DNA from 3 places in the Paenibacillus sp. J22P277 genome. Region 2 is predicted to be linked to each of the others. Evidence: riboswitches for the same ligand, from Rfam matches in the RefSeq annotation. Region 2 holds a riboswitch; each other region holds the start of a gene.

Region 1 (6,158 bases), on a different contig from region 2:
TCACGGCGATCGGTTTATTCAGCATGTGAACGTCCTTCACTTGTCCATAAATATCGTAGAGCGCTGCATAGTACGCACCTGCACCTTGAGGGAACACGAAGACACTTGCAACACGAATTTCTTTCGCTCTGCTTTTTTGCTCACCGTCAACGGTTACTTTCAGTGTTAAGCCGGTCAGTTTTTTCTGAAGGTCAGCATGTTGTGCGGCATAGACCGACATCGGAAGGCCGACTGCCAGCTCTACTGATTCTTCTTTCTCGTTCAACAAGCCCATCGCAGTTGAAATAAGAACGTCTAAATTCCGATTTTTCGCGTGTTCATTCTCCCACGTACGTTGACCTCCGGCGGCCAAGGCAGCATCGCCCACATAATACGAAAGCGCGTCTTCCTCCGGTCTCTCTGGGTTGCTAATCGTCACCACATAATCGTCACTAGAGTCGTTACCGAACGCACCCGTTACAGAACTATTCCGCTTCACGCCTACAACCGACGGAAAAATAACTTCTTTCCCGGCTTCGTTTACGCCTTTCGTGTAGCCAAAACCAATATCTACTGAAATTCGCATTGATGTTCCATCCCTTCAATTTAGCGTTCATATTCTTGGCCGCGCTGCTGTTGCCGTTCAATTTGCTTTTGTCGTTTTGCCATGCGCTGCCGCTCAATCTCACCTTGGGCTTGGGTCTGTGTTCTCACCTGTTCCACTGCCCTCCAGGCCGATTTCCATACAGCCTTGGCTGTGTTTCCTTGTTCATTCTGAATATCTTGTTGTTTTTTTTTGGTCGTCCGTATCCGTACAACCTCTTCTTTGTTGATCTGTGCCGCGCCTTGGACGACGACATTTGCAACGCGATCCCGCAGATCAGCAAACGCTTTATTTTTGGCCTTTTCGATTTTCTCCGCGTTTGTAGTATGAAGTCGGGTCATGTCCTCGACCGAATTCAAATAGCGGGTTAATGATTCCTTGAAATCCGGTTGCTGCAACATCGCATCGGCAACGTGCCGGGCCTTAACCTTGGCTTCCTCTGGCATGAATTTCAACACCGCCCGGCCGTGACCAGGCATGAGCTTTGAAAGCTCATCCATGCCTTTGACAATGACTTTCAGTTCGTCCGGGTAGGGTTTTGGTGCGATCCCCGTCTTCCCCGCGCCAGCAGCATATAAGTCCAACTCAACGCTTTTCAGCTCACCGCGGACTTCATCAACCAGAGCTACGGCTTTCTTCGTGTCACCCTTTGATAGGTCACGGATCAAGTCACGCATAGCCGTCTTTTCTTGGGTCAGACGTGTGCGTTCCTCAGCGTAAATTTCCCGTATGAAGACGTTCTTGACATCCTTTCTTTCGCCTTCGGAAATCCTTCCCTTTGTACGCTTGGGCTCCTTCTCCCACATCACTAAGTGCACATGCGGATGTCCCTTTTCCTGATGAAAAGCGGCTACCCATCGAAGGTTACTTTCACCGATCCCCATCTTGGCTGCGGCTTCCGGAACCGCCGCACGCATCACCGTTTCCCAGCTTTTCCGAGAATCGAAATCTAACAATCTAGCATCTTCCTCTTTCAAAGACAGAACCGAACGCCACACAACCCCTTGATGTTCTTGTAGTTCATTTTGCACATCGGCCAAATCCAGCTTTTCGCCCGATGCCCCGAATAAGCCATGACTCCCCGGACGTTCATGCGCGTATTTTACGTGGCCTGTAGCTGTTCCGAAGTCCTTGGCTACCGCCTCTGAAACCGGATGCTGGACATCTTTAAGTTCAAGGCCCATATCAACGCCGGTTCGCTTTCCAATGTAGTTGATATGCGCCGCATTTTTCGCCTGATTCTTCGCGCCAGGCGCGTAAAATGACAACTTGAACATAAACGGTGATTGAAAGCGTGTATGCTCATCTGTGAGTGAAAGATTAGCCATTGCCACTTCCTTGATCGGTTAACTGATCGTTGGACGTTTTCACAAAAGCAACCGCTTGTTTGCGTGCCGCCTCATGCAGCGCTCGTCCATTCTTTCCTAAATCCTCAAAGACTTGCTGATTCATGTACATCCCTGTCGCAGCTGCGATTGCCGTTTTGGCATTGATCTTAGCCAGCCGTTCTTCGACGGGCTTTAAGGCATCCCCCATGGCCTGGCGGACAGCAAGCAATACGGGATCCATGCTGTCCTGAACCAACTCCTGAGCAACTGCCCTCTCCAGCAGTCGACGACATAATTCGGCTTTGGCTTCGCGGCGCATTTCGACCAACGCATTTAACTTCTTGTCTAAATCTTCATCGAGCCGGATTCGCATCGGATTCATTAGCTTTTGCTTCATCGTTTCACCCTTTCTTCGTGTTGTAGTCGCAAAAAATAAAGCAGGACCAATCGTTTGCAAAATTCTGTAGTCCGAAGTTGGCGAAAAGGTACAACACCGTGCCCCGTTTCGTAGTCACTACTTATGCGTATTCTCCCCGGCTTTGCCGGGGATGTGTAGACTCTGCGCGACACGCGCCTTATCCTGCCTTAATAAATAATCCCTTTGTTTTTCTCGTGCTGCTGGGAATCATACAGCGAATTTTTTGATTCCCACTCCTTACTCCTGTCATCACTCCACGCTCCTCGTCATAATGAAAAAGCAGCATCCTTCTCTAAGGAGCCGCTTCAGATCCCGGCCTTAACCAGGGAAACATTCGGCGGCCAGGCTGTCATTCATTCGCTGCTGGCGAACCTTAGACCCTGTGGCTTTGCGTCCTTGCCTTTCAGCAAGTTTGCTATTGTCGTTGTTTATACAGTTTTTTGGTAACTAGGACAAAAGACTATTTTTGTGCATTCATTATTAAAATGATTCTTTTTCTCATTGCATAAACGCAGGTCATTTCAAAAAACTAAGACTAAAGGACTATCTAAAATATATACTACATAAAAAATGTTACTTTAACCTTTTTAAGTCATAATAATCTGCCGACAACCTATTTATACCAATCTTTGTGTGCACCTTAGATCGCTCTGTTAGTCATAATACTACCTGTCACATATTTTTCCAAGTACAAATATTTAAAACTTTTAAAAGTTCACATTTTATATACCATGAGGTTGATATCGTAATAGGTGAAAATGCCACCTTCGGCCTTGATATTTGCACATCTAATGTCCTAGTCCAATTGGATCATAAATTCCCAAGCTCCGCAGCTCCCCCTAACTGCTTGCTGATTGTTGTACTTCATAATTCCTTATATCCGCCATCGTTGATGATTTCTGTCTTAAAATGAAACGTTCAATTTATTACCGAAATTCATAATAGATTCATCTTGTATTCAATGGGATCCATTCACTGTAGTCAGACTATTAATAGGAACAATGCCCCCATTCAAAGTGAATAGTGTGCAGAGTCATAATTTCAGTTTTAAAATGCTCAATAAATCCCTATAAGTCATAACAAAAAATATGGTCAAAATTGATGTATATAATAGAAGGAACGAAATCAACGCGATTAAAAATATGACCATATACAAGTTATGAATTTCTCAATATTAGCGTACATCATGAGTTCGTCTAAATACCTCGCGATCAAAGCTCGCGTTGTTCATTGAAAATAAAGTAATAGACTTAGTCGATGCGTTGGACCAACGGTCAGTTTAATGTGTTGTGATATGATAGAACTAGTGATTGTTCTATCCAGGAGGAGTATCGATGCACCAGATAAAACCGCAAGAATTCGAGGCTGTTATTAAACTCCCCTCGAATATTAGGTATGAATACTTTATAAAGAGGGTCGTTGATTCAGAAGAAGTCTGGGGGTTATATGATGACGGATGGGCAATGTCTTCAGATGACAACGGGAGATTGCTTATTCCATTCTGGCCTAAGAAAGAATTTGCAGAGTACTGCGCTTATGAGGATTGGTCAAATTATAAAGCACAGGGGATCCCATTAGACGAATTTATTAATGACTGGTTACCCAATATGGCTGAGGACCAGCATATGCCATCAATCTTTTGGAACCGAGATGATTCTGCAGTTCTTGAGATTTCAGTACTGCTAAATGATTTAGAGCAGGAACTTGAAAAGTATTGAACCATCGTCACGCTAACGATTACGACAATGCAATGCACAATATCGATAAAGATGTACATCGAACGGAATCTCACCAGAGATAAGGAATGGGAACAAAAATTAAGATCGTGGACTCGGACTCGGGGGATCTTACTTTGAAGGTTAAGAAGGTCTGTTATTTATTGCTGGAGGGAATCCGTGAATTATAAATTTTCGATTGTTGACGATGACACTGATCAGGTATTGGGTTTCTGTAATGCGATAGAGTCAGTACAACAAAAGTCGAGAAACGATGAGAAATGCTATTCGCAACTGATGTTACATAGCTTTACACTTTCAGATGTTTGCAGGGCCATGCCTAAAATAGTTTTTTCAAACTTCTATCTTAATTTCCTGAGCAAGGACAATACGGTTCTAGGTGGATATTATTTCAGTTCGGATCAACTCGTGAAAATAAATCCATTATAATTATTGGAAGAGACACCTGTTACTATAGGGGGGTATTTTGGGGAAGAACCTTTACCTTTAGCAAGTCAGGTTTGGGATCAACTACGTGAGAACCCTAACACCTATGGGCAATGGAAAAACTGTTCATTGGAAGAGAAACGAGCATGGTTACAAGTTGTCCGTTTAAGGGGCCTAAGGGATGATACAATGGGAAAGGATCAAGTAGTAGGAATTGATGGTAAGTGTATTCAAGATGAAGTGACGTGGTACCTGGTCTTTGGTGAAGCTATCAATGGTCCCTTTGGCTATTATGGTGCGAATTTGGATAGTCTTAGTGATTGTTAATGTGGAGGGTTTGGTTTGGTCCCTCCCTTTACGTTAGAGTGAATGGACTTTCATTATTCATTTGAGAGTAACCGGGAAAATCATGCTCGATTTATTTCCTTGTTATTTCAAATCCTTACTAGCCGAGGATGCAAAATACTGATTTCTAATTAAGCTAACGGTTACGATGGCTCAATTATGACACGAAGGCAGCTCGGAGAACGATCTGCTGCTTTCGTTACGTTAAGGACCATTGGCGGAGAACATTCAACTCATTAGTCCAGAGTTCGCAGAATGAGCAAACAATCCAATTCATTTATAATTGCTTCATCAGCAGATCCTCATTATTCATTAAGATCTGCAGGACAATACATCGTATAGTTGCCAGGCAATACCGCGATACCGACGAAGTAACTTTTCCACGACTTAAGTATTGTCCGCGGCATCAGCTGCAATATCATTGCGGAACTTGTGCAAGCTGTAATCGTGGAATACCGTTAAACGAACGAGATTGCCGTCGCGTTGATTTTTGGTGAGGAAAGCATCTATGGGTCCATCTAGTCTCGTATTAATAAGTTCATCGTAATAGAGAAATTGGACGGTCGTAATAAGCCGGGTAAGTATGCATTACCAATCGCGAGCACCTTGCCGGTTTGTATTCGTTCCATTGGCCGACAGTCATCGTGGACTCCATGATCGTTTAGCCGGATTACGGCAGCGGTTAGGTTGCGGCCTCAAAAATGATTGAGCGTGCCTTGCCCTGCATACGTGCCTTCGGGGAATAGCGCTCTCACTTGCAGGAAGGTCAAAGATACCGTTATTCGTCTAAAGGTTGGACATTCGTCAGTTTCAAGCGGCACCGCTTTGATAAGTCCCCTAAAAGGAATTGTACCGCACCTATCCTTGCGATTATTTTGAAGGCATCCACTCTTCTCACCTGATCGGATAGTTCTGAAACATCTCCTCTCCAGTTACGAAAAGCTCTGTTGTTTTATTCTCTTCTATCTTATTGACGCATTCATGTCCCATCGTACGCATTAAACTGTCATAAATTAAATGGTGCTGATGAGTGAATTGTTCATAATTCACATACATGAATTGTAGTATTTGTTCTTCAATGAATTCATAGCCTTCACGAATTGCTGTTATGACGTAGTCTCGAAGATCTTCCAGCGAAGCTTTTGGTTCTGAATACAAGTATGTACTTTCTAGATAGGGAATACAGCGCTTAGCCTCATCCAGTTGAATAGAAGCTTTTTGACGGAAATTGAATTGATTATTGTTTTCTTTATCGACGGCTGCGTTATGAGTGATGGTTAGTTCTTGGATATTTGGTATCTGGGTCGATTGTTGTTTTGCCT
Region 2 (6,158 bases):
GGCGATCTCGATCATCCTGGTCCGCGAGATCGGCATCGCCGGCGTCTTCGTCGGTTCGCTGGCCAGCGCGCTCGTGCTGCCGTTCTGGACAACGCCGTACCTGGTTTACAAAAAAGTGTTCAAGCTGTCGGTCATCGATCATTATCGCAAATACGCCTATTACGGATTGGTTGCCTTAGGCGCTTTTTTTGCGGCGGATTCCATCAGCGGCTTGCTCCCGGCACCCGACTTCATGCATTTGATCGCAAAAGGGGCGATTGCTTTTGCCGTCGTCAATTTGCTCTACATCATCGTGTTTCACCGTTCCGCGGAGTTTGCTTACCTGCTGGGCATTATGAAGAGCTTCGCGGGAAAGCTTGCCGCCCGCGCGAAAACGAGTCGGAAAGTGGAGGTGTAGGAAACATGGCCATTCTAGTCACCGGGGGAGCCGGGTATATCGGCAGCCATACGTGCATCGAGCTGATCGAGGCGGGATACGAGATCGTCGTCGTCGATAATTTCTCGAACAGCAAGCCGGAGGCGGTGGACCGCGTCGCCCGGATTACGGGAAAATCGTTTCCGTTCTATGAATTGGACCTGTTGAACCGCAAGGGTCTGGACGAGGTGTTCGCCAACCATGCCATCGAGGCGGTCATCCATTTCGCCGGGCTGAAGGCAGTCGGGGAGTCGGTGCAGCTGCCGCTGTGGTATTACTACAGCAATGTGACCAGCACGCTGGTGCTATGCGAGGCGATGCAAAAGCACGGCGTGCGCAAGCTGGTATTCAGTTCCTCGGCCACGGTCTACGGCGCCCCGAAGGAAGTGCCGATCGCCGAAGACGCGGCCATCGGCGCGACGAATCCATACGGTCGCACGAAACAGATGATCGAACAAATCTTGCAGGACTTGGCGGGAGCGGATGCAGCCTGGGGCATTACGATATTGCGCTACTTCAATCCCATCGGCGCGCATAAGAGCGGCATGATCGGAGAGAGCCCGACGGGGACGCCGAACAATCTCATGCCGTATATTTCGCAAGTGGCGGTCGGGAAGCTGAAGCAGCTGCAGGTATACGGCAGCGATTATCCGACGGCGGACGGGACGGGCGTGCGGGATTACATTCACGTCGTCGATTTGGCGTTGGGGCATGTGAAGGCGCTGGACAAGCTGTTGGCGCGGCAGGGCGTCGGCATTTACAATCTGGGTACCGGACGGGGCTACAGCGTACTGGAGATGATCCAGGCATTCGAGCGCATATCCGGCAGGCGGATCGCCTATGCATTCGCCGATCGAAGGCCTGGCGATATAGACATCTGTTACGCGGATACGACCAAGGCGAGCGAGGAACTCGATTGGAGAGCGATCAGAAGCCTGGAGGAAATGTGCGAGGACACCTGGAGATGGCAGTCGAGCAATCCGGACGGCTACAAGAAAGAAAGCGCCGAACCGATAATGAATATACCGAGCGCAGGTTGAGACGGGAGCGAAAGCTTCCGTTTTTCTAGGTCTAATTACCTAGTTACGATGAATGAATATCGAGAAGAGGCAGAAGAAAGCAGAGGAAGAATATCAAAGGCGGCTATTTTGGCGTTTGACGAATGAAAAAATTGGCGAGTACCGGGGGATTTTGCGGATACCTGTAAGGGGAAGAAGGGGAGAATCGAGGGAAATAAGGCGAAAAAGGGATTAATAACGGAATTCGACAAATATATGCAAAAAAAGTCAATTCGCTTCGACAATTTTCGATGGAATGGTACCATAGTCTTATGTATAATGGGTAATAAAGGTAACGATAATCTACAATTGGAGACAATGAAGTGCGTTTTTATCTGGGCACCTTAAACGCATGGAGTCAGTGGTGCAACCGGCCGATGACAATCGGAGGAAACAACGTGAACAAGACAATCGTAGAAAACAAAGAATTGTTGGATGTTGAATGGGTGGCCTTGATTATGTATGCGCGCGAGATGGGACTTAGCATCGAAGACGTGCGCAGCACGTTGGACAAGCTGCAGAATGCCGACGTGCAAAATAAAGCAGAAGCGGGCTAACCGCGATTCTGCTTACGCGGATTAGTCGCGGTTGATCTTCCATTTGTTGAATTCCAGGAACTCTTTAAATTGTTCTTTGCTTACGCCGGACAGCATAGCCTCTTTGACCAGCGCTGCCCATTCCGTATCCAATTGCTCATTCGCGCCTTCTTTGGCCTCGGATTGAAGAAATTCCTCGACGGTAATCCCCAGAACGACTCCGATTTTCTCCAGAAATTGAATGGACGGGTTTTGTTGAATGCCGCGCTCGATCGAGCTAAGATAGGACTTGGCAACGCCCGCTTTCTCCGAAAGCTCAGTAAGGGAAAGATTCTTTTTTTTACGCAACATTTGAATTCGTTCTCCAATCATTGACGAATGCCTCCTTTTCCAGTGTATGATCCATTAACCGTTCTCTCTATAAAGAATAAGGCTTCTGATTAATGGATTGCAACTCTTGCAAGGAAGTTGAAACGTTTTCAGGGAAATATCCTTCGAGATTTCGCTAATTATTTCAATCCAGGACCGATTGATCGAACAGCGCTTCCCGATAATCAGGAAGCGATGACTTCTTGGTTGCGAAGCAGTTGGTTGAACATTCCGTCGTTTGCGGCGGCCAGTTCGTTGTAAGTTCCCCGTTCCACCATCCTGCCGTTATCGATCACGATGATCTGGTCGGCATGCCGAATCGTAGACAAGCGATGCGCGACGACGATGATCGTCATGGTTCCTTTCAATCGCTCGATCGCTTCTTGAATCTTGCGCTCGTTCTCGGTGTCCAGCGAGCTGGTGGCTTCGTCCAGCACCAATATGGACGGCTTCCGGATAACGGCTCTTGCCAGTACGATTCGCTGACGCTCGCCCCCGGACAAACGCACCCCGCGGTCGCCGATCACGGTATCCAAGCCCAAAGGCAGCTTGCTCACGAATTCGGCCGACGACGCGAACTCCAGCGCTGCCCATAGCTCGCTTTCCGTCGCGTCGGGCTTGACCATGCACAAGTTGTCCCTGATGCTGGCGTTGTATAGGAATGGATCCTGCGCGACATACCCGATGGATCTTCGCAGCGCGAGCAGATTATCGGACGTCACGGCTTGACCGTCTACGAGCAGTCGGCCGGACTCGGGTTGAATAAGACCCATCAGCAGGTCGATGAGCGTGCTCTTGCCTGCGCCCGATAGGCCGGCGATGGCCGTCATCCGGTTTGCGGGAATGGTGAAATTGATCTTGTCCAGCGCGTAAGCATGTTCGGACGAATCATATCTGAACGAGACGTCGCGGCATTCCAATCCCTCGCGGATCGGCAATGGCCGGATGGAGCTGCCGTCTTGAAGGATGCCGGCAAGACTGCGTTCTTCGGCTTCCCGGCTGTCCTCGTGGAGCTGGCGCAGCGATTGGAAGGCGGGAATGGTGGAAGCGATATTTTCGAGATTGGATTGCAGGCTCGTGAATCTAGGCCAGAGCCGCGTGAAGATCAGGATAATCAGCAGCAGGCTTTGTCCTTCGGAATGAAAGAACTTGAAAGAAGCGAAGACGAACACGGCGACCAGCATGGCGGATGATAGTTTATATAGAAGCTGGGAGTTCATGCGGAGCCGGATATAGTCCAGCTGCTCCCGTTTCATGCCGGCGGTAAGCGCATGCAGCCACTCCATGCGGGATTGTTCCAAGTTATTGCTCTTGATATCCTTCATTCCGCTCAATTGGTCGCTGATGCCGGCCAGATAATCCTGCGCATAGCGGGAGGTTTGTCCGCCCAGCCGTTTGGCTTTGCGGATGAACCGATGCGAGAACAGCGCCAGGATGCCGCCGCCGAAGAGCACGAACAAGGTCATGAGCGGAGACAGCCAGAATGCCAGCACGATTTGAACGATCGTAAACAAGATCGAAGTAATAAACGTCAAGAAGAGATTGATGCCGTTGATCACGCGGGCGAATTCGATCGTGAGCAGATTCATGAGATCGGACGAGCGGCGGTTCAGGAAAAACGTCCATTTGGCTTTCAGCAGGGATTCGTAAAGATCGTGCCGCAGCCGGCGGCTGTATTCCTGTTGGATCTCGATGTTGCGGATGGTGATGACGCGCTGAATCAGGTTTTGCGCGACAACGATGACGACATAACCGGCAAGAATCAAGCCGATGGCGGCCGTTTGGTTCATCCGCTCGAAGAACGAGAACCAGTGGCTGTTCAAATTCAGGCCTTGCCCGATGGCCAAGATGCCGCTCAGGCTCAGCATCGGGACGAGCAGCAGGAGACCGACGCTCTCGAGCAAGCTGCTGACCACCATGCAGACGATATTGATATACAGCTTGGGGCCCGAGAAGACATGCAGTTGTTTGAAATAATAAAAGATCGGTTTCATTTCTTGCTCCTCTGATCGGCTTCGGCGGTCTGGGCGAACATGTCCACGACGGCGAATTTCTTCATTTCTTCCGCGCCGGTAATATACAACGGGCCGCTGCGCAACCAGGCATGGGCAATCATTTTGCCGTGCTTGTCCTTGCCCGTGCCGAGGTAAAGCGTGCTTGCGATGCCGCGTTTTTGCAGCATTTTCATGCCGGCGATCGCCCGTACGAAGCATTGGCTGTCCCAGAGCGTATAGCGGCTCACGATGTTGATCGCGCTGGACACCTGCTTGATGACCGGGGCTTCGCCTTCCCGGAGAGGGCGAAGCGTCTCGGTTGATCTCAAGCCCAGCGAAGGCGCGACCGTCGAAAATTTTCGGAAAAGCAGCAGCCTCGCCCACCCAAGGTAGAGCAGCGCTTCCGCGAAGTACAGCAGCGTCGTGCGGTTGAAGGTAAAGAGGAGGCGGACTTTTCGCAATCCGTTCATGGTGACGGCAGGATTTGGATGAGCGCCTCGCCATGCAATTGTTCAAGGAAGGACATGACCTGCGCTTCGCAGACCGAAGGCTCCACGCCGTATTCCGCGAGGAGCGCGTCGATGATTTCGGCAACGGTTACGGGCTGCTGCAGCATATCCCAGATCTGCCCGCCCATCTCGCCGAGATTGTAGTACTTGCCGTTATTCACGCTGAGCATGACTTTCTCTTCGCCCATATTGCTGACGATATTGCCTTCGCGGAAGGATACGACCGTTTGTCGCGTCAGTCGGTTAGCCGTAGGCATGGATGGAATCCCCCTTGTGAATGGTATCGATGATTGCGGAAGCTAGATCGGGCGCGCTGAAGCCGGAGGATCGACGGCTGAGCCGATAACAACCCACGGCGCCTAGCAGCTTGGCGAGCGTACCGAAATGCCATTCCATCATGCCGAGCTCTTTGACGAGGAATTGGCGGTACGTGTGCTTCAGAAGCATGTGAAACCGTTCCATGCCTTGGATCGGCTGGAAGGCAGGGTCGGTATCCGACTTCACGAGCTCGAACACGCCGGCAAGCGGCAGCGGTTCGGGCTGGAAATGAGCGCGTACGGGAATGACGAATTTGGTCTCCCGGTTGAAGATGGGCGCATAGCCCGAGGAAGCCATCCCGAGCTCGTTCAGGCTTTCCTGCCAGAGCTTCTGCTGCGGGTACGCGGGGTACGCAAGCGGCACCGTTCCGGCCGTGACGACCGGAATGACGTCGTCGCTGAGCAGCTTGCAGCTAAGTCCCGCCAGCGTGGAAGCCAACGTCGACTTGCCTGCTCCGGAGTGGCCGACGACGGCGTAGGCTTTTCCGTCGATGGCGACAGCGCTGCCATGGAGCGGCAGGATGCCGCGCTGAAGGAGCAGGATGCCGATGGCGGTTCCGAGCAGATACAAGCGCAGCCTGCTGTCCTCCGCGCCGGGGAAAGGCATGAGTTCTATGGTATCGCCGTTGGAAATCCGAAAGAGCCCGACATCGTCGGCTTTGAACATGAGCCGCTGCCGGCCGAGCACCCAGTACTCGTCCGGCTTGGCAAGGGCCGCCCAATCGGCCGACAAGTCGCCGAGCGCGACGCGAATGATGCCCAGCGCCGGTTGACCGTCCGCGGCGGACAATTCAGGAAGCGCAATGGCGCTTTCAATGGCGAATCCAAAGGCGTAATAAGTATAGGGTTCGTTAGTCAACGGGCTTCACTCCAAATCGCAAGGCAAAATAAAAAGGGTCCCTTATACACGGATGTATAAGGGAGTTGTGCTTTAGCTGTGGCCGGGAGGAGTAGTAGGCG
Region 3 (6,158 bases), on a different contig from region 2:
ACGGCATGGGTCATCGTCTGACTGTCTTCGTTCAAACGAATCTTCCATGACTCGGTCTGAGCGATATAATCGGTGCCCGTGGTACTCTTCTGCAGAATAACCTGGCGAATGCCACGGCTCGCGGTAGTCGACGTTCCGTTCGCGGATACCTTGTTCACGATGTTCGTCGTCGCCGATCCGTCTACGCGGCTCGAGGCTTTCGTCTGGTACTCCACTTTATAGGCGGTCGTGATCGCGTTCGCGAATTGAAGGTCAAAACCGTTCAGATGCTGGTCGGGATCGTTGGTCAGCGTCACCGCATAATCGGAACCCGGTATAGGGGAACCTTTCGTTTCATGACCGTTGATGTCCAGCGTGATCGGGTACACGACGACGGATCCCGGCACCAGGACCTGCACGTCGTTGAACGTGTCGACCAGCTTCGCATCGGTTTGCGGAATGGATTGCTCTTTATAGTTGTAATTGATCGCCCACGAGATCGTCTGGGTGTTGGAATCATAGCCCGTCGACGATTTCTCGAGCAGCTTGCCGTAGTTGACGTTGACCGTCGAGTTCGAGGCGGCTTCCGGCTCGGTGTCGCCTTTGAACTTGGCCGTGTTGGTAAAGGAGCCGGCACTGACATCGACGATGTCCGTCGTGAATTTAATACGGTAAGCCGACTTGATTGGGTTCTCCGGAGTAGCCGGATTATCGACGAAATGAACGCTCAGCACGCCATCCGTAACATCCGCCGTGTACCGGGACGGATCCAAGGCGCTTCCCGATGACACCGAGCCATCGAGATTCACCGTCAAGTCGTAGACTTGGACCGAAGACGTATCGGCCATCGAGAGACCCGCCGGCAGCTCGTCCGTCATGACGGCGTTGTTCACGGTATGCAGCATCTTGTTGACGTCGACCGTCCACTCGATCGTCTTCGGATTGAAGCCCGCGGGCACGCCGCCCTTCTCGATCGTGGACGTGACCGTAGGCTTGAAGTGGAGGGGAAACTCCAGCGGTCCGCTTTTTACCGGAATCGTGATCGTATATTCCGTGCTTCCGGTGATTTTCTGCTTGTCGAACTGCGAGGAAAACTTCAGAATTCCGGCTACGGCGTCATGCGATTCGATGTAATCGTTGAACGTCATGACGACATCGTGGTTCGCGGCCGTTGCCGTAAACGTACCCACGGATATATCTTCGTCCAGCATCAGATCTCCGTTAAGATCATTGAATAGCAGGAATTCGTCCGGAATGTGGAACGTATACGTATCGCCGGCAACGTAGCCATGTCCGTTAGGAAGGGACCAACTATAGTCCAGGTTTACTTTCGCGCCCTGGTCCAGCATGTCGGTCGGCAATACCGGATTATCATGGGCGTCGAACACCGTCAACGCCGCGCTGTCGATAATGTTGATGTCGTTCTCGATGGCAGCCGCATCCGCCTTCGAGAAGAATCCGATTCCGTTCGCCACCTGGAAAAGCACCAGCAGGGCCACGGCAAAGCCCGCTATTTTTTTGAAAACCATTTTTCGTCATCAACCTCTTTTCGTAATGAATCGTCTAGCGATTTGCGCAATTCTACCTAATAAAGGTAAACTAACTAGGCAGATAGCACCTATCCAGTTTATACTAGGATTCGACACGATCGCAACCAATTAAATCCATTTTCGTCCTTAAAAAGGCAGGTTTCGACACGATGATTAAAAAAATTGCACCTTATGCCCTAATTCTCGCAGGTCTTCTGATCTTTCTCTCTCCGACGATCAAGGACCGCTATGAAACCTATCAGCAACAGCGAATACTAGCGGCCTGGGAGGATAACCTCCGGCAGATCGAAGAAATGCCCGCCGATCCGCAGGACTTGTCCGACGAGGAGACTACTCCGCCGACCGCCTCTGTTACCCCCTCGCCGACCGGCGTCAAGCCCGCGGCGCAGCAGGATCCGATGGAAGCGAAGCTTCAAGCCAAGGGCATCGGCAAGAAATCGATCGAAGGCGTGCTCCTGATCGACAAAATCGATCTGAAGCTCCCGATCATCACGGACGCCACGCAGGCGCATCTCGCCTTGTCGGCAGCCAGCATCCTGCACACCGGCAAGCCGGGCCAGATCGGCAATTACGCCATCGCCGGCCATCGCAACCATACGTACGGCAAGAACTTCAACCGGCTCGATGAGCTCACGGTCGGCGACCGGGTCCAGGTGCAGACGGCAACCGACACTTACACCTACGTGGTTCAATCGAAGCAGTATGTAAAGCCTACGCAGGTCGACGTCCTCAAGGGCAACGGCAAAGACCGCGAAATCACGCTGATCACCTGCCATCCGCTCTATCACCCGACCAAGCGGATCGTCATCAAAGGACTTCTCGTAGACGATCGGACCTAGGAAACTTGTAAAATTTTGCTATGCAAATCGACAAGCCTATAGTACATTAATGCTAACCAACTTAATCTGCCGGTGCTTTCCACCGACAAAGGCAAATTTAGCGAAAGCTAAAGACGCAAAGCTACAGGGTCTTCCTCGCGCTCCCAGCGAGATGACAGCCAGCCGCCGAAAGGAGAGTTTTTTTGTGTTCAAAAAGTCGTTTTCCCTGCTGCTCGCCGCCGTAATCGCCCTCTGTCTGATCGTGCCGAACACGTACGCGGATCAAGCCGCCGCCGCACTGATCGGCAAGCAAGGATTGCCCCAAGGCTACATTACCGTGGCCTACAAACCGGCCAATGGCGCGAAAGCCATCGTGCGCATCGCCAAAGGTTCGACGCAATACGACTACGCGCTGACGAGCGGGGCCAAATATCCGCTGCAGTTGGGCAACGGCAGCTATTCGGTGTTGATCGCCGAAGCCGTAAGCGCCACGCAGTACAAGGTCGTCGCGCAAGAAGCGCTGACGGTAAAGCTCGCGGACGACAAGCAGGTCTTCACGTTGTCCAATCCGCTGATCAACTGGACAAGCCAAACGTTGGCCGTCAAGAAAGCAGCCGAGCTGACGAAGACCGCCAAGACGGATCGGCAGAAGGTTCAAGCCATCTATGACTTCATTACGAAGAAATTCGTCTACGATAACGCGAAAGCCAAGACCGTCAAAGCCGGCTACGTGCCGAACCTGGACACCGTGTTCAAAGCGTCCGGCGGGATCTGCTACGATTACGCGTCGACCTTCGCGGCCATGGCGAGAAGCGTCGGCATCCCGACGAAGCTGGTCACGGGCAAAGAACGCACGCACACGAACGTGGAGCATGCGTGGAACGAAGTTTACCTTGAAGATCTGAAGAAATGGCTCGTCATCGATACGACCTATGATGCGGCCCGCATCCAAGGCAAGCAAAAAACAAGCTTGTTCAAAGCCGCGGCCGACTACGCCGGAACGAAGTTTTTCTAAGCCGCCTCGGCGCAGACAGATCCGATACCGAAAGCCGGGAACCTTATTGCGAGGTTCCCGGCTTTTTTGCGCGCAAGGCAATCTTGGCCTCCGCGAAATCCGGGATGAACGGCGGGAAGTTTGAGGATACTAATCCTCGCTATGGAAAGCGGGCGACTATCAGACTCAATGCCCAAATTATATGTCTGTATTGACATAGATAACAAATGAGCGGATAATAATTCGCATACGAAATAATTTGCCGGGGGAGATGTACGGTGGAAGACCAGCGGATTTTGCAGTTATTCCAGACCTACCGCGAGGTTAACCAAGCTTTCTTCCAGCTGATGGCCAAAGCCGCCGGCAAGCACCGGCTCACGGCGCTTCAACTCATCGTGCTGCGCGTGCTGCAGGAGCATCCGGGGATCCGCTTGTCGGAGCTCGCCGAGCAACTCAATCTTGGCAGCAGCACGACCAGCGGCATCGTGGAGCGGATGGTCAAGGCGGGCCTCGTCGACCGGGAACGTACGATAGCGGATCGGCGGGCAATGACCCTTTCGCTGTCCGAGAACGGGATGAGGCTTTGGCGCGAAACGGACGCAACGCGGCTGAATATGCTGCGGCCGCTGCTCGAGCTTCCCGAGGACGATCAACGGGAGCTTAGCCGGATCCAACAAGAAGTACTGCGCATTTTAAGACAATCAAGGGAGGAAGCATAACGTAATGACTACTATGGTATCCAATCAATTGCGCAAAGGGCCGATCATGGCTTCCTTGCTCATCGCCGCTTTCGTCGCGCTGCTAGCCCAAACGGTGCTTAACGTCGCGCTGCCGCAAATGATGGTGGATCTCGACGTCGGCGAGAGCACGATCCAGTGGCTTTCCAATGGCTACATGTTGGTCAACGGCGTACTCGTGCCGATCAGCGCCTACCTCATTAATAGGTTCACGACCCGCAAGCTGTTCTTGGTCGCTTCGGTCTTATTCGCGATAGGCACGACCATATGCGCCGTGTCCAGCGGTTTCGACGTTCTGCTGGCCGGCCGCCTCGTGCAGGCCTGCGGCGCCGGCATTCTCATGCCGCTGATGACCATCGTCATCCTGACGATCTACCCCGTCGAAGAACGCGGCAAGGCGATGGGCATGATGGGCGTCGCGATGATCTTCGCGCCGGCCGTCGGACCGACGTTATCCGGCTGGATCGTCGAAAACTACGACTGGCATGTCCTGTTCTACATCATCTTGCCGCTGGCGATTTTGGCGGTCGTGTTCGGCGCCTTCTCGATGAGGGACGTCATTAAGACATCGCGTCCGAAGCTTGACATATTCAGCGTCATTTTCTCCACGCTCGGCTTCGGCGGGCTGCTGTACGGCTTCAGCGAAGCGGGAACGGCAGGTTGGGACTCCATCGAAGTCATCGTCTGCCTCGCCGTCGGGGCGGTCGCGCTCCTCCTGTTCGTCGTCCGCTCGATTCTCGCGAAGGCGCCGCTGCTCGAGATGCGCGTCTTCAAGTATCCGATGTTCTCGCTTACGGCACTGATCAATGCCATCATCACGATGGCGATGTATTCCGGCATGATTTTGCTTCCGATCTTCTTGCAGAATATCCGCCACTTCACGCCGCTCGAATCCGGCTTGCTGCTGCTGCCGGGCGCGATCCTGATGGGCATCATGTCGCCGATCACCGGCATGGTCTTCGATAAGATCGGCGCGCGCTGGCTGGCTGTCATCGGCCTTATCATCACGACCATTACGACGTATGAGTTCAGCCATCTCGAAATCGATTCTACGTACAATCATATGATGCTGTTCTACACGCTGCGGATGTTCGGGATGTCCATGCTGTTGATGCCGATTCAAACGGCCGGCCTCAATCAGCTGCCGCGCCGCCTGAACGCGCACGGCTCGGCCATGTCCCAGACGCTGCGGAACGTCTCCGGCGCGCTCGGCACCGCCATTCTCGTGACGATCATGACGAACAGCGCGGCCTCGCATGCGAAGTCGCTGGCCATCGAAGGCAAAGTCGATCCGTCCGACACCGTGAAAATGGGCGAGATCGCGCAGCAAGCTACGATTTATGGGATTAATCATTCCTTCGCCATCGCCACTTGGCTGACAGTCGCCGCGCTCGTGCTGGCATTCTTCATTCGCAAGGCGTCGCCGCGCGAGGATGCGGTGAGCGAGCCGATTAATGTGCCGGTAGAAATGCAGGCGCCGCCCGTGGCGGAAATTGCCGAGAATCGGGACCGCCCCGATCGGCAAAGCGCGGACAGCGAATTCCGCGATGCCATCCGAGGGTTTCTCAAGCCTGAACCGGCGAAAGACAACGAGCATTTTAACGATAGCGAATATCGGAAGGCGCTTATGCAGTTGAGGGGCAATGCCCCGGAAGAGGACCGTCAGGAAGAAATGAACGATAAGGCATACCGGGAAACGCTTAAGAAACTGGCTGAACCCGTCAAAGAAAACAAGTGAGGCATCAAGGTCGGTTTTTCGACAACGAGAGGAGCTTGAACGATGAAAATTTATATTGTTTTCGATAGCGAAGCAGGCCATACGGAACAACTTGCAAGGTCCATTGCCAAAGGAGCCGAACGCGTAGAAGGAGCCGAGGTTTTCATTAATCACGTCAAAAAGGCGGACGTAAACGATCTCAAAGAGATGGATGCGATTATCTGGGGATGTCCCGGACACTTCGGCACCATCAGCTCCGGCTTGAAAGAATGGATCGACAAACTCGGTTATTTATGGGCGAACGGAAAGCTGGTCGATAAAATCGGCGCCGTATTCTGCACCACGGCAACCATCCACGGCGGG

The links. Region 2 has a riboswitch for cyclic di-GMP ahead of AC50YL_RS32830 (anti-repressor SinI family protein). Riboswitches for the same ligand answer to the same signal wherever they lie in the genome.
Region 1: another riboswitch for cyclic di-GMP. It lies ahead of AC50YL_RS34690 (hypothetical protein); the one in region 2 lies ahead of AC50YL_RS32830 (anti-repressor SinI family protein).
Region 3: another riboswitch for cyclic di-GMP. It lies ahead of AC50YL_RS31750 (transglutaminase-like domain-containing protein); the one in region 2 lies ahead of AC50YL_RS32830 (anti-repressor SinI family protein).

The regions. Positions count from the first base shown of each region.
Region 1 covers NZ_JBXENS010000014.1:92,855-99,012, forward strand. Annotated here, with positions in the region: gene AC50YL_RS34680 (ParM/StbA family protein) at 1-565, opposite strand, end outside; gene mobP3 (MobP3 family relaxase) at 586-1,911, opposite strand; gene AC50YL_RS34690 (hypothetical protein) at 1,904-2,308, opposite strand; cyclic di-GMP riboswitch class I at 2,663-2,756, opposite strand; gene AC50YL_RS34695 (DUF2750 domain-containing protein) at 3,664-4,047, shown strand; gene AC50YL_RS34700 (hypothetical protein) at 5,731-6,158, opposite strand, start outside.
Region 2 covers NZ_JBXENS010000011.1:176,567-182,724, reverse strand. Annotated here, with positions in the region: gene AC50YL_RS32840 (lipopolysaccharide biosynthesis protein) at 1-397, shown strand, start outside; gene galE (UDP-glucose 4-epimerase GalE) at 403-1,455, shown strand; cyclic di-GMP riboswitch class II at 1,776-1,858, shown strand; gene AC50YL_RS32830 (anti-repressor SinI family protein) at 1,872-2,030, shown strand; gene AC50YL_RS32825 (helix-turn-helix domain-containing protein) at 2,052-2,381, opposite strand; gene AC50YL_RS32820 (ABC transporter ATP-binding protein) at 2,564-4,372, opposite strand; gene AC50YL_RS32815 (lasso peptide biosynthesis B2 protein) at 4,369-4,842, opposite strand; gene AC50YL_RS32810 (lasso peptide biosynthesis PqqD family chaperone) at 4,839-5,138, opposite strand; gene AC50YL_RS32805 (aldolase) at 5,125-6,057, opposite strand; gene AC50YL_RS32800 (paeninodin family lasso peptide) at 6,130-6,158, opposite strand, start outside.
Region 3 covers NZ_JBXENS010000010.1:157,884-164,041, reverse strand. Annotated here, with positions in the region: gene AC50YL_RS31760 (SpaA isopeptide-forming pilin-related protein) at 1-1,508, opposite strand, end outside; gene AC50YL_RS31755 (class D sortase) at 1,679-2,368, shown strand; cyclic di-GMP riboswitch class I at 2,449-2,538, shown strand; gene AC50YL_RS31750 (transglutaminase-like domain-containing protein) at 2,553-3,362, shown strand; gene AC50YL_RS31745 (MarR family winged helix-turn-helix transcriptional regulator) at 3,620-4,060, shown strand; gene AC50YL_RS31740 (DHA2 family efflux MFS transporter permease subunit) at 4,065-5,816, shown strand; gene AC50YL_RS31735 (NAD(P)H-dependent oxidoreductase) at 5,859-6,158, shown strand, end outside.